2 regions of the Oceanobacter sp. 5_MG-2023 genome follow, and region 2 is predicted to be linked to the other one. Evidence: predicted binding sites of a transcription regulator. Region 2 holds the regulator's gene; the other holds the start of a gene.
What was found. Region 2 encodes sigma-54, which starts transcription at its own class of promoters, with help from an activator protein. Its sites were predicted from a motif close to TGGCACNNNNNTTGCTNT; they were not measured.
Positions count from the first base shown of each region.

Region 1 (7,406 bases), on a different contig from region 2:
TGCCGAGGCAAAATCATTACCGGCGGATACGGTATCACGCAGCTTCAGGATCAGGTCTTTCATATTGGGGTTATCGACCCCATCGGAGACAATCTCGAATGACTGTACCAGTGGTACCCCGGCCTTGATCATGGTGGCCATTTGGCGGGTAAAAAAGCTGATGTCAGCTGTTTTGATTTTTTTGCCTTTGGCAGCACCGCCACCGAGGCCAAATAACGGTTGGGGTGCGCGCTTGACCTTGCCGGGCTGAATACCCTGCTTGCGCAGCTGGGCCTTGACCACGGCCAGATTCTGGCCGGACAGGGAACCATTTATTTTCTGGCCGCGTTTGTTGACGCCTTCCCAGACAAAATCAATACTCTTTGCTTGCTTGGCCATAACTGCTGGAACGCCTCTGCAAAATCATTTGGCTACCAAAGATAGCAGCCGCTGGTTAGTCTGTTGTCACTCGATTGGCTTCTTCAAGGCTGGTAACACCTTGGGCGACCTTTTGTAGGGCAGATGTGCGTAAGTCGTTAAAGCCTTCCTGGCGGGCAACATCAGCAATTTCAATCGAGTTGCCTCCCTCCATGATAATACGAGACAAGGCATCGGTTATTTTAACCACTTCGTAAATTCCGACACGACCTTTATAGCCGTGCTTGCATTGATCACAGCCAACGGGCTGATAAATTTCTGCGTTTTCGAGCATTTCTTCGGTAAAGCCGGTTTCAAGCAGGGCTTCCCTGGGGATATCGGCTGGTATCTTACAGGACTTGCATAGCCGTCGTGCCAACCGCTGGGCAATAATCAGGGAAACCGAGGTGGCAATGTTGAATGATGGCACCCCCATATTGGCCAGACGGGTGATGGTTTCCGGGGCATTGTTGGTGTGCAGGGTTGATAACACCAGGTGACCAGTCTGTGCTGCCTTGATGGCGATCTGGGCAGTTTCCAGGTCCCGGATTTCCCCTACCATGATGACATCCGGGTCCTGACGCAAGAAAGAGCGTAACGCGGCAGCAAAGTCGAGGCCGACCTTGGCACTGACGTTACACTGGTTAACCCCTTCCAAGTTGATTTCGGCAGGGTCTTCCGCGGTTGAAATATTGGTGCCTTCAACGTTAAGGATATTCAGGCCGGTATACAGTGATACGGTTTTGCCAGAGCCGGTAGGGCCTGTCACCAGAATCATCCCCTGGGGTTTCGACAGGGCGTGCATATACAGCTCTTTCTGTAACGGCTCATAACCCAACATATCGATACCCAGCTGGGCTGACGAGGGGTCGAGAATCCGTAACACGATTTTTTCGCCAAACAGGGTCGGCAGCGTATTAACGCGGAAATCAATGGCCTTGCTTTTGGAAAGCCGCATCTTGATACGGCCATCCTGGGGAACCCGTCGCTCGGAAATATCCATCTGTGACATCACCTTGAGCCGGGCAGCAATCTTGCCGGTCAGTGTGACTGGTGGACTGGCGACTTCGTGTAATATGCCATCGGTGCGGTAACGTACCCGATAACGTTTTTCATAGGGTTCAAAGTGAATATCGGACGAGCCCATCTTGATAGCATCGAGCAGCATTTTGTTTACAAAACGCACGATCGGGGCGTCGTCTTCTCCAGAAGATGTCGCCGTTTCCTGGGCCTTGTCGGCAGCGTCCGGGTCTTCCAGATCGACGTCATCCAGTTCAGCATCAAGATCGCCCATACTGGAGTCATTGGCTGCGGCGATTTTTTCAATCAAGCGGTGTAATACATCATGCTCAACAATCACAGGTTCAACCGTCATGCCGGTGCTGAACTTGATCTCATCGATGGCCTGGATTTGAGAGGGGTCACTCTGGGCAACAAACAGGCGCGTGCCTCTGACCATTAACGGGATAACACGGTATTTGGCTATCAGTTCGCCGCTCAGCAGTTCCTGTGGCATCACTTCCAGGTCGTAAGCATCCAGAGACATAACCGGCAAGCCAAACTCTTCTGCGGTCACCGTGGCCAGTATTGAGGTAGAGAGCTTGCCCGAATCCGCGACGGTGGCGATAAAACCGGTCTTCTTCTCGCGAGCATCAAGCAGCAATTCTTCTGCTTGTTCTCGTGAGAGCAGGTTGTGTTCAACCAGTCGTTTCGAAATGCCAGTCAGAACGGCCATGTCATTGATACTCTTTAAAAAACCTTGTTGCAACATATCAAAGCCATACGTTCTGTACCAGTATCAGGATATGAAAGACAACGACTGGTAAACAGTTTTAATTCATTCGTGGCAGATATTTATATTCCAGCGTACCGGCAATGGCTGACCAGCTGATTTGGCCTGCAGAACTCCGGTCTGGCTTGATGGAATAGGTCTTGCCCGCAATATCAACGGGAACACCATCGGCAACCGAACCAAATTGGGCGGTGAGCAGACCGTTGGCACCGATTGTAACGGATTCCACATTGCTGGCACCGTGGTCTTCTGGCACATCGGAGATACCAAAGTGCGTGGTGAGCGCCGCGGCGGTGGTGGGCAGGGCCGAAAAACGGGAGGCGTATTCGGTGACTTGTAATTGTAATGGCCGCAGCACATGCAGGGAGCGAGTGGCTTCGGTGCGCAGGATATATTCGTTGTATTGGGGGATGGCGACTGCGGCGAGAATGCCAATAATCGCGATAACAATCATCAACTCAATCAGGGTAAAACCAGCGGCGATTGTTTTCATATAAATTCCTGACGTTGATAGAGGGTTTACGTGTGATGAAAGTCTCATAAACTCAAGCGTAGCCTATAAAAAAGCCCGCCGAAGCGGGCCTTTGACTGCTCAGGTGTTTTAGTTCACACGTGGCAGGTATTTGGCGTCGAGAGAGTCAACAGCAGAAGCCCAGGTAACAGAACCGTTAGCAGAAGCACGGGTAGGTGTCAGAGTATAGGCGTCCCCAGCGATATCGGCTGGAACACCGGCAGTTGTTGCGCCAAAAGTAATGGTCAGTACGCCTTTGCTACCCACTGCAATTGAGGCAACATTACCAGCTGCGTGCTCGGTAGCAGTACAAGACACACCAGTGTAAGCAGTCAGTGCAGCGCAGTCAGCAGGCAGTGCAGAGTAACGTGCGGCGTATTCACTAACTGACAACTGCAGTGGGCGTGCAGCCGACAGGGAGTTGGTGGCTTCAGTACGCAGGATATAATCCTGATACTGAGGAATCGCCACAGCGGCCAAAATACCGATGATCGCAATTACGATCATCAATTCAATCAGGGTAAAACCTTTTTGCATCGTTTTCATGGAAGTCTCCACTCTCAAAATTTTAGGGTTGTGCAATATTACACGTGTTATGCGATGACTATTATGAGGGGTTTTGCCATGGGAAACATCCCAAAACATCCCAACACTTCGTTGTCGAAGCACTTGGTGAGTTCGGGAAATTGAAGAGGGGGTCTTCCCGGACTCAAGCCACTGGCTTCTGTGCGTCTATCACTGGATACGCATACATAGAATATCAAGCTAATATCGTGCCAAGTATATTTTGGCTAAAATAAACAGGTTTATGTGATCTGGTTCGCTAAACCACCGGTGGGCGTTGATTGAATCGCCTGCCTTGCAGAAAAGCGGGGTATCCAGTTGAGTACAATGTGACAAATATTGTCACTCGGGTATGTGGTTGTCAGATATATCTGGCCATATTGGCGGTAGTGACTTTTGTGGTCTTGATGTGTGGGCCTGATGGATACCGTCAAAGGATACGGACAGGGCCGGTTTGGGCAGGGACAGAGCAGGTCACCAGGGAGAAAAGGGTGCAGGTAGCGGGCACGGATGGATATGGCTGGGGTTTTGGGGAGTGAGGGATGTGAGGGATGTGGGGTACGGGCAGCGCCGGCCCCCACGGCTCAGACAAAAGGTATTACTCGGACACTTCATCCGTCAGGAAGGTGATTGAGGCAGGTACCAGATCGAGGTTGATAAAGTCACCGTTGACACTGTTGGTGTCGGTATCCAGCACCAGCAGGCCAGGCTGGGTAGCGTTGGTGATACCGACCCACAGGCGCTGGTTTTCATCCAGGGTGATATCGCCGAGGGTATAGCTGTCTTCCGGGTCGCTGACGTTGCTGGCCATCAGGCTGTTGATATCAATGGCAACCGGGTCGCTGCTGCTGTTGGGGCTGATTTCATACAGGTAGCTGGCAACAGTGCTCCATCCGGCTTCAACATTGATATTGACGTAGGCCTTGTCTTCGCTGACAACGGTGATGTCTTTGACATGGTAGTACTGTGCCGGTGAGACGCTGGTGTCGTTCAACTCGGCGAAGGTGGTGCCATCGATGATATTGCTGATCGCATAGGTGGTGGTATCGATGACATCGACGCCGCCGCTATTGTCGTCGTAGTCACCACGGGCAGCGATATACAGCTGGCCATTAAGCAGTTCCATGCTGGTGGGGTTGGTCACGGTCAGAGGAATGCCTTTCAGGCCATCGGTGCTGGTGTCAGTATCAATTTCAATAAGGGTGTCGAGGTCGTACACCACGACGTAGGCGGTGTTGTTGCCGTCATAGCCGTAACGCTGGGTCAGAACAAACAGTTGGCTGTTGTCGATGGCGGCATCGACCATCCCCGGTGTGGTGCTGTAACCGCTGACGCTGTAATCGGACAAGTCGATGGTGTCGACCTTGAAGTCGTCTTCGCTGCTGGCGGTGGTGTCGACTTTCCAAGCTGTTTCCGCGCCGTAGCGCATCAGCCAGCCGTATTGGTCGTCCTGATGTACCAGGGTATAGACGTTGGCGCTGCTGTCGCCATCATCGTTGGTGGTGTAGGTCCATTCCGGGCTGCTGAGGCTGGCGGTGGCATCGTAGCGGCTGATGGTATCGACGTAATATTGGCCAATCCGGTATAGCCAGTTGGCTTCGCTGGTGATGGTGTAGTTGGTGTTGGTGTCGCTGAATAATTGTTGCTGGACGCTGCGGTCGCCAGTGATATTACCGATGGCAACATGGCCACTGCTGTAGTCGGCAGCGGTGGTTTGTACCGCATAGGCTCCTTCTGCAATGGGTTGGGCGTCGTCGTCGTCACCGGCACAGCCACTCAGCATCAGGGTCGCAGAGAGAAGCAGTCCGGCGGTGCTGAACGGGGACAAACAGGTGCGGGATAATGTTGTTGGGTGATCAGGCAGACGGTTAGGCATAACAAAATTCCTTGGGTGTCGTTTGGCAAACTTGTTGGTTGCTGGTGATATGAATATTCAAAGCGAGTAGCTCAGGTACAGTGTCCATTCCCGGCCACGAGCCGGGCGCCCACTGAAGTCGTTAAAACTGTGATTAAACAGGTTGTTAATCCGCAAACCGGCGTGGGTCGGCAGTAGTGACGGTCTGGATGGCACTGGCCATTGATAGCGGTAATGGATGTTCCAGAGGCGACGTTGATCCCCGGGTACGCTGTTGTAGCGGTCGAGGTAGAGGTCGTCAGCCAGCTCGGCATGGAAATCGATACTGTGGTGCCGGGTGGTCATGGAGGATTGCCAGAGTAATCCGGCAATCAGCCGCAGGTGATAGATGCCGGGCAAGTATTTGTTATCAAAGCCAACGATATCGCTGCTGCTCTGGCTTTGGTAATGGCTGCCTGCCAGCTGCAATTGCCACATCCCCAGGCTCTCTGTTGCGGGTGCTGCGGTCACAGGGCGGTTGAGCTGACTGTGCAGCTGCCATTCCAGCCCGGCCATGGTGGCATCACTGGTATTTTCATAGCGACCAGCCCCGGTTGAGGGGTCATACACGGCGACGATGGCGTTTTCCAGTTGGCGGTGGAACAGGTTGAGGCTGAGCTGCTGGGGACGTTGTTGCCAGTCTCCGCTCCAGCTGATGTTTAACGACAGTGTTTGGCTTTGCTCTGGTTGAAGGTCGTCGTTGCCCCGGGTCAGGCCGCGGTTGCCGAAGCGTTCATACAAACTGGGTATTCTGAGTGCCTGTTTCCAGCTTAGTTGCAGCTGGCCGTTGCCGGTATCGCTGAGCCAGTATTGTTTCAGGCTGACCAACCCGGAGGTCCAGGACTGCTGCTGATGGGTGTTGTCGCTGTCGCTGCTATCGGTAGCGCTGGTTTGCAACAGGCTGTTTTGCTGGTGGTGGCTGCTACTGAGACTGAACTGGCGTGTACTGTCGCTGTTTTGCCATTGTGCCCGACCACTCAGTTGTACTTGTCGCAGCCAGGAATATTGGTCGCAGCGGCTGCTGAGGGAGTCACAATCACCGCTGTCGCTGTCAATCAGGTAGCGGCTGCGATAGCTCTGCTGGCTTATCTTGATACTGCTGCCCAAATCCCAGGCATGCCATTGTACCTGGCTGCCAAGTTTGGCTTCACTGTGTTGGTAGCGATAACGGTTGTTGCTGTCGACATAACCGAATACCGCGGTTGGATCGTAAAATGCCTGGCGGTTCAGCGAGTGCCAGAGTTGCCAGTGCTGACGAAAATCTTGTCCCCAGTTGCCCGACAGTTGTACGCCCAGTTGCTTGCTGTCCAGCCGGGAGCGGTTACTCGAGGAGTTGCGATAATACTGTGGCAGTTGTTTGGATTCATCTTGCCAGTACAGGCTGGCAAACAGGCCGGGTTGCTGATGTTTCAGTGTCAGGCGGTCGCGACGATAGGCGGCATTGTTGAGTGCTTGTTGTTGTCCGGCTGGTTGGCTAGTGTCTTCCGGACTGCTTACCGGGTAGCGGTAATTGTTGTCGCTTTGTTGGTGGTCGATCAATAAATCTGTAGTGCTGTGAGGCTGAGTCCGTAACGGTTGTTGCAGATTCAGGGTCGCCGTACCGTAGCTGCCAGCTGCGGCGGATAGTTGGGTAGGCCTGCTGCTGGTATTGGATGGGCTGCGACGGGTCACGATGTTGATGGTACCGCCGATCGCTTCATCACTGATCAGGCCATTGTCGTCGGCATCGCTGCCGCTGGTCAGGACATCGACTCGCTCAATGGAAGCCAGCGGGATGGCATTAAGATCGTACTGGCCGTATTGACCTGTGGTTACGTCAACGCCATCGATCAGTAAGCGGGTTTGTTTGGCATCAGCTCCTTGCATGGAAATCAGTACCGGGTCGCCCAGCCCCCCCAGGGATTGCACCTGCAGGCCGTTGATACGGCTTAGAAATTCCCCCAGGTTCTGATAACCCGCCGCCAGGGCTTGCTGATCGTAGAGTCGGTAGCTGGTGTCTGCGGCGGGTTCTTGATGGCCATAGACAACCAGCTCATCATCGGCGACCGGCGTATCGTTTGTATCATCGTTGTGTGTCGGGGTTACCGAATCGGCAAAACTGGCAGGGGCAGACAATAACAGGCTCAACATCAGGCTCGACAGCAATGATGGTGTCCTTGCCTGTTGGAGGTGGCAAGACAACGGCTTGCGAAAGGCATAACACCAGAAGGGCAAACGTAATGTCATGGAAGTCCTGAGTACCGGGTCAG
Region 1 covers NZ_JAUORS010000003.1:70,241-77,646, forward strand. Annotated here, with positions in the region: gene Q4551_RS03315 (type II secretion system F family protein) at 1-378, opposite strand, end outside; gene pilB (type IV-A pilus assembly ATPase PilB) at 434-2,131, opposite strand; gene Q4551_RS03325 (pilin) at 2,229-2,681, opposite strand; gene Q4551_RS03330 (pilin) at 2,790-3,245, opposite strand; gene Q4551_RS03335 (hypothetical protein) at 3,862-5,139, opposite strand; gene Q4551_RS03340 (TonB-dependent siderophore receptor) at 5,197-7,383, opposite strand.
Region 1: a site for sigma-54 is predicted at 3,461-3,478, ahead of Q4551_RS03330 (pilin). Genes of this name have one in related genera too.

Region 2 (7,406 bases):
GGCCACTCTGTTTGTAATGACAAGTAATGGATAACAATGAACACTGAATTTGATTTCCTGTCGTCGGCGCTACGTACCATAGAACTGGAACAACGTGCGATTCACAACCTGTCCGCCATGCTGGACAACAATTTCAAAACTGCTTGTCAGCTGATGCTGTCCTGCAAAGGCCGGGTTGTTGTGTCAGGAATGGGCAAATCCGGCCATATTGGTCGCAAAATTGCGGCTACACTGGCCAGTACAGGAACCCCGGCATTTTTTGTCCACCCTGGAGAAGCCAGCCATGGGGATATGGGGATGATCACATCCGTCGATGTGGTGATTGCCCTGAGTAACTCCGGCGAAACCGCCGAAGTAACCAGCTTGTTGCCTCTGTTGAAACGTCTGGCAGTGCCCCTGATCAGTATCACCGGTAACCCGCAATCCACCCTGGGCCTTGCCTCGGCTGCTCACCTGAACGCCAGTGTGGATTCTGAAGCCTGCCCGCTGGGCCTGGCGCCTACCTCATCAACCACCAGTGCTCTGGTATTGGGAGACGCCCTGGCAATTGCGTTACTGGAAGCCCGTGGGTTCACGGCAGAAGACTTCGCCTTTTCCCACCCTGGTGGCAGTCTGGGTCGACGCTTGTTATTAAAAGTCGAAGACATCATGCATAGCGGCCGGGAAATTCCGGTCGTCAGACCCGAATCCAGCCTGTCACGCTCCCTGTTGGAAATGACCACCAAGGGTCTCGGTATGACCACCGTACAAACGGCAGCGGGTGAATTGGTGGGTATTTTCACCGATGGCGACCTGCGCCGTACCATTGATCATGGTGTCGATATCCACTCCGCCCTGATTTCAGACCTGATGACCCGCCAGGCCAAAACCATCATCCCGGGTATGCTGGCTGCCGAAGCGTTAAAAATCATGGAAGACGGCAAGATCAATGCCCTGGTCGTTACCGACGGTCAGAATATTTGTGGTGTTGTCACCATGCACGACTTGCTGCGTGCTGGAGTTATCTGATGCGCAAGCGCTATGTGCTGCTGGTCTTGGCAGTGGCCGTTGGCCTCGCCTTGCTGGCGGTAGAGCGCTATACCACTGAGCTGGTCACGGCAGCAACGCCGGTGACCAGTCTTGAACCGGATTATTACGGCAAACAATTACAACACCGTCGTTACGATGCGGATGGCCAGCTACAACAGATGTTATCGGCCGATGGCTCTCGCCATATTCCGTCATTATCGGAAACCCGGCTGGAAAACCCGGTGATTACGACACAAACAGACCCGCAGCAACACTGGCAAGTCAGCGCTCAATCAGGCCGCATTATGGATACCGACAGCCAGGTTGAACTCAGCCAGCAGGTGGAAATACGCTCTCTGGCCACGGCAGCAGAAAACGCTGATACATTCAGCATCACCACCAGCCTGTTGCTTTACCAGCCCGCATCAGCCACCGCTTCAACCTCTGAACCTGTCATCATTCGTCATGGCAATAACATCACCCATGCAACAGGTATGACGCTGGATATCAAGCGCCAACATCTCGACCTTCAAGCACACGTGAGTACCCGGTATGTACAATAAACTGACCGCCCTGCTGTTTTTTGGCAGTGTCTTGGCGACCACGGTCGAGGCTTTGCCTGAAGACTGGCAACAAGAAATGATCATCGAATCCGACCGCGCCGAACTCGATCGCAAGACCGGTATGGTCGTCTACGAAGGCGATGTCGTACTGAAGCAAGGCACACTGACCATCGAGTCCGATCGTCTGACACTGATACTGGATGGCAAGGCGCTCAAACAAGCGATTGCCGAAGGTCAACCGGCTCGCTACCAGCAACAGGTCAGCAGCAACAAACCGATCACCAGAGCGACGGCCAAACGTATTGATTTTTACGCCGACCGCAAGGAAATTGCCTTCAAGGGAGACGCCGCCTTGCGTCAGGAAAACAACCTCTTCAGTGGCGAATTGATCCGCTATGACATTGAACAGGAAACCGTCTCAGCCAGTGGCTCAGAAACATCCGGCAGTGGCACTGGCGGCGCTGACGACAACCAGCGTATTCAAGTGATTATCCAACCCCAGCCCAACACGGACGTACAACCATGAAAACGCTCAAGGCTGAACATCTGGCCAAAAGCTATAACGGCCGCGAAGTCGTCAAGGACGTTTCCCTGGCGGTCAGCAGCGGACAGATTGTCGGCTTGCTGGGCCCTAACGGCGCAGGTAAAACCACTTGTTTCTATATGATTGTCAACTTGGTACAAGCCGACAAGGGGCGTGTCAGTATCGATGACGACGATATCAGCCATCTGCCCATGCACGGCCGCGCCCAGAAAGGCATTGGCTACTTGCCACAAGAAGCGTCGATCTTCCGCAAACTCAGCGTCGAAGACAATATCATGGCCATCATGGAAACCCGGTCAGACCTGAACAAACCCCAACGTCAGCAACAGCTGGAACAGCTACTGGATGAATTTCACATTCAGCACATTCGTACCAGCCTCGGCATGGCCCTGTCTGGTGGCGAACGACGACGGGTCGAAATAGCCCGCGCCCTGGCCGCCGAACCCTCCTTTATTTTGCTGGATGAACCCTTTGCCGGTGTTGATCCGATCTCGGTCGCTGACATTATGGATATCATTCGTCAACTCAAGGCACGTGGCATCGGCGTACTGATTACTGACCACAACGTCCGCGAAACTCTCGCAATTTGTGAAAAAGCCTATATCGTAGGCGGTGGACACATAATTGCCGAAGGCAGCGCTGATGATGTACTCGCCAACGAACAGGTTCGGGCTATCTACCTTGGTCATGACTTCCATCTTTGAATCTTATCGGCTTGCAGGGCTATGATGCCCAGCGCTGTTTCATTCGCCACCATGAAAAGCATTCCCTGTCTCACAGGCTGGCGTATAATGCACAGACCATGCCGACAACCGATGAATAATAACGCTGTATGAAAGCATCGCTTCAGTTAAAAATGGGTCAGCAGCTGACCATGACCCCTCAGCTGCAACAGGCAATTCGACTGCTGCAATTGTCTACCCTCGATCTGCAACAGGAAATCCAGGAAGCCCTGGACTCCAACCCCATGCTGGAATTCGAAGAGTCCGAGCACGACGACTTTCCGGATGCACAGCAAACCAATGCAGATCAGGAAAGGGAAGTCACCGCAACAGCGGCCACGACCGATGCCGACACCCAGGAACTGGGTGAGCAATGGTCTGATGACAAGATGCCAGATGATCTGCCAGTCGATAGCAACTGGGATGATACGTTCCAGACCACGGCCGGGGTTTCCTCAGGCTCTGGCCCGGTTGGCGATGACGACTTTGATTATGACTCCCGTCATGCCACCACAGACGACCTGCAAGATCATCTTGAATGGCAGCTGAACCTGACTCCCATGAGTGACACCGATCGCGAGATCGCCACCATGCTGATCGACGGGGTTGATGACGATGGCTATCTGCACACCACCATCGACGACATACTCGGTTCAATTGACCCGGAACTGGGTGTTGAAGAAGATGAAATCCAGGCCGTCCTCAAACGCTTGCAACAGTTTGACCCCGCCGGTGTTTTTGCCCGCGACCTGCGTGAATGCCTGATTCTGCAGCTCAACCAGCTACCTGCCGAAACACCCTGGCTGGCAGAAGCCAAATTGGTGATCGGCGACTACATCGCCCTGCTGGGCAGTAAAGATTACCCCACCCTGATGCGCAAAACCCGGCTCAAGGAAGAAGACCTCAAAGCCGTCCTGCGTCTGGTTAAAGAACTCAACCCCAAGCCGGGCGCTGATATCAGCTCCGAGCAGTCGGAATACGTGGTACCGGACGTGATTGTTCGTAATATCCGTGATGAATGGCGTGTTGAGCTTAACCCGGATATCGCCCCCAAGCTGCGCGTCAACTCCGACTACGCCTCACTGGTGCGACGTTCCGACAGCAGTGCCGACAACGCCTTCCTCAAAGACCATTTGCAAGAAGCGCGCTGGTTTATCAAAAGCCTGCAAAGCCGCAACGAAACCCTGCTGAAAGTCGCCACCAAAATTGTCGAGTACCAAATCGACTTCTTTGAACAGGGCGAAGAAGCCATGAAACCTCTGGTATTGCATGATATTGCCGATGCCGTTGGTATGCATGAATCAACCATTTCACGGGTCACTACGCAAAAATTCATGCACACACCTCGTGGTATTTTCGAGCTGAAGTATTTCTTCTCCAGCCACGTCAGTACTGACGCCGGTGGCGAATGTTCATCCACCGCCATTCGCGCCATGATCAAAAAACTGATCAGCGAAGAAAATCCGCGTAAACCCCTGAGTGATAACAAAATTGCCATTGTGCTGGGCGACAAGGGCATTCAGGTTGCACGCCGCACGGTGGCCAAATACCGTGAAGCCATGATGATTCCGCCTTCCAATGAGCGGAAACAATTGATCTGATCGATAGCGTCGATCTCTGTTCGATACAAGCGAGCGATAAGGAGCCGTTTATGAGCATCAATATCAGTGGACACCATGTTGAAGTGACCGAAGCCATGGAAGCATACGTCAAGGAAAAACTGGTTCGTCTTGAGCGTCATGTCGACCCGATTACTTCTGGCCAGATCACACTGACCCTGGAAAAAGGCCGACAACAGGCAGAAGCCACCCTGCATGCCAGTGGTGCTGACTTTCACGCCACCTCAACTCACGACGATATGTATGCCGCCATTGATTTGCTGGCCGACAAACTGGACCGTCAACTCCTGAAACACAAAGAAAAACTGATTGCCCGACAGCACGGGCAAGGTTGACCTATGAGCATTGCGATTGCCGATATTCTACTGCCAGAATGCACCCGTACCGACGTCGCCATTACCAGCAAAAAAAAATTGCTGGAGTTTCTTGCCGGACTGATTGCCGAAAAAGTTGACGGCAGCAGTTCGGACGAAGTGTTTGAACGCCTGCTTGGACGTGAACGTCTGGGCAGTACTGGCATAGGTGAAGGCATCGCAATCCCCCATTGTCGTTTACGGCAATGCGAACAAGCCGTCGGCGTGTTACTTCACTTGCAAGAGGCCATCGATTTTGATGCCATTGACCATCAACCGGTTGACCTCGTATTTGCTTTATTAGTCCCTGAAGAAGCAACGGACGATCATCTGCAAATTCTCGCCACACTGGCGCAAAATTTCAGTCAGAATGATTACCGTCAGCAATTGCGTAGTGCCAGCAGCGATCAGGAACTGTACCAACGAGCGTTGGCCAACCACTAACCAGACCAATACGGAGACCGCATCATGCGCCTGGTTGTGATCAGTGGCCGCTCTGGCTCAGGCAAGTCCAGCGCTTTGGCCGTGCTCGAAGATCTCGGTTTTTATTGCATCGACAACCTGCCGGTTGATCTGTTGCCCGCACTGGCGGATTTACCCTACAGCGCCGAAAAACGCGCCAATGTCGCTGTCAGTGTCGATGTGCGTAATTTGCCCGACGCCATGGAACAGCTGACCCAGGTACTGACCTGCTTACCCGGACAGTATCGCCAGGTCGATATTGTATTTCTGGATGCCACCGAAGAAGTCCTGCTACAACGCTTCAGCTCCACCCGTCGCAAACACCCCCTCACCAATGACAATATTTCATTGGCAGAAGCCATCGAGCGCGAAACCGAATTGCTCGAACCTGTTGCCAACCTGGCTGACTTGACGCTGGATACCACCCGCATGTCAGTCCATGAGCTGCGCAGCCTGATCAAAATGCGAGTAGCCGAGAAAGTCACCCCGGATATGGCCATTCTGTTCCAGTCCTTTGGCTTCAAGCAGGGGATTCCTCTGGATGCCGATTTTGTATTTGATGTCCGCAACCTGCCCAACCCCTACTGGCAACATGAATTACGTCCTCTGACCGGACAGGATCAGGCGATTATCGATTTTTTATCCAGCCAGCCGGAAGTCACCGAACTGTTTGATGACATCCGTACTTACCTGTTGCGCTGGTTACCCCGTTTTGCCGAAAATAACCGCAGCTACCTGACCATTGCCATTGGCTGCACTGGCGGTCAACATCGCTCAGTGTATTTATCAGAACGCCTGACCGCAGCCTTCAAACAAGAATTTGGCAATGTACAGGTACGTCACCGCGAGCTCAGGTCTGCTGCCCATCACAGCCACTGATGCTTATTACCCACAATCCAATCGTTTCGGGAGCCTGGATGGTTAACACGCAAATCACCATCATCAACAAGCTGGGTTTACACGCACGGGCAGCCGCCAAACTGGTATCAACCGCGGCCAGCTACGGCGCAACCATCAAGGTGGGTTATCCAAACCGCATGGTCGATGCCAAAAGTATCATGGCCGTGATGATGCTCGCCGCCAGCAAGGGTACCGATCTTTATATCGAAGCAGAGGGCCAGGATGCCCAGGCAGCACTGGACGCACTCTGCGACCTGATCAATCGTCGCTTTGATGAGGGTGAATAAAAACACCTGACAGCCGTTCGATAGCTGACCTGTTCTTGCCTCCAACAACGGCGGTCAACGACCGCCATATTCCCCAGAACACTTCCTCCAACAATCAAAGTTTCCTATAAAATCAAATCACTAGCGATATCAATGCGAGTAGTTTCAGTATTCCCCGGATAGCCACACTCGGTGATTCAGGCTAGAATCAATCATTCACTCCGTACCGGGGCTTCCATGGCAGAACTCAGCGAAAAGGCCAGATCCAAACTCAACAGCCTGAACGAAGCGCTCGAGTCCGGTGCCATGGCACGTGTACGCCGGATCATCAACTCCGGCCTGGCCCCTGTTGATGTCGCCCACCTGATCGAATCCTCCCCGCCCAAAGCCCGGAAAGTCATCTGGGAGCTGGTCGACAAAGGCATCGAAGGTGAGGTACTGCAATACCTGTCGATCGATATCCAGAGTCAGTTCCTCAGCGACATGAGCGCAGAGCAGGTGGTCGATGCCACCGCTGACCTCGATTCCGATGACATTGCCGATATGCTCCAGCAACTTCCTGAGCAAGTGACCCAGGAAATTCTGAGCTCGATGGACCACCAGGATCGCGCCCGGGTTGAAGCCATTCTGGGCTACCCGGAAGACAGCGCCGGTGGTCTGATGAACACCGACACCATCACGATTCGTCCGGATATTACTCTGGATGTTGTGCTGCGCTATCTGCGTCGTCACCAGTCACTGCCAGACATGACCGACAACCTTCTGGTGGTGAACCGGCAAAACGAATTTATCGGTGCCTTGCCTATCCGCAAACTGTTGGTGAGTGACCCCCAACAAACCGTGCGCGAAGTAATGTCTACCGGCAGGATCATGGTGATCCAGGCAACCCAGCATGAAACGGAAGTCGCCAAGCTGTTTGAACGCCATGATCTGGTATCGGCCCCGGTGGTGGATGCCAATGGCATGCTG
Region 2 covers NZ_JAUORS010000007.1:108,625-116,030, forward strand. Annotated here, with positions in the region: gene Q4551_RS06745 (calcium/sodium antiporter) at 1-34, shown strand, start outside; gene Q4551_RS06750 (KpsF/GutQ family sugar-phosphate isomerase) at 37-1,008, shown strand; gene lptC (LPS export ABC transporter periplasmic protein LptC) at 1,008-1,571, shown strand; gene lptA (lipopolysaccharide transport periplasmic protein LptA) at 1,561-2,097, shown strand; gene lptB (LPS export ABC transporter ATP-binding protein) at 2,094-2,819, shown strand; gene Q4551_RS06770 (RNA polymerase factor sigma-54) at 2,948-4,438, shown strand; gene raiA (ribosome-associated translation inhibitor RaiA) at 4,489-4,791, shown strand; gene ptsN (PTS IIA-like nitrogen regulatory protein PtsN) at 4,795-5,253, shown strand; gene rapZ (RNase adapter RapZ) at 5,278-6,150, shown strand; gene Q4551_RS06790 (HPr family phosphocarrier protein) at 6,189-6,458, shown strand; gene mgtE (magnesium transporter) at 6,675-7,406, shown strand, end outside.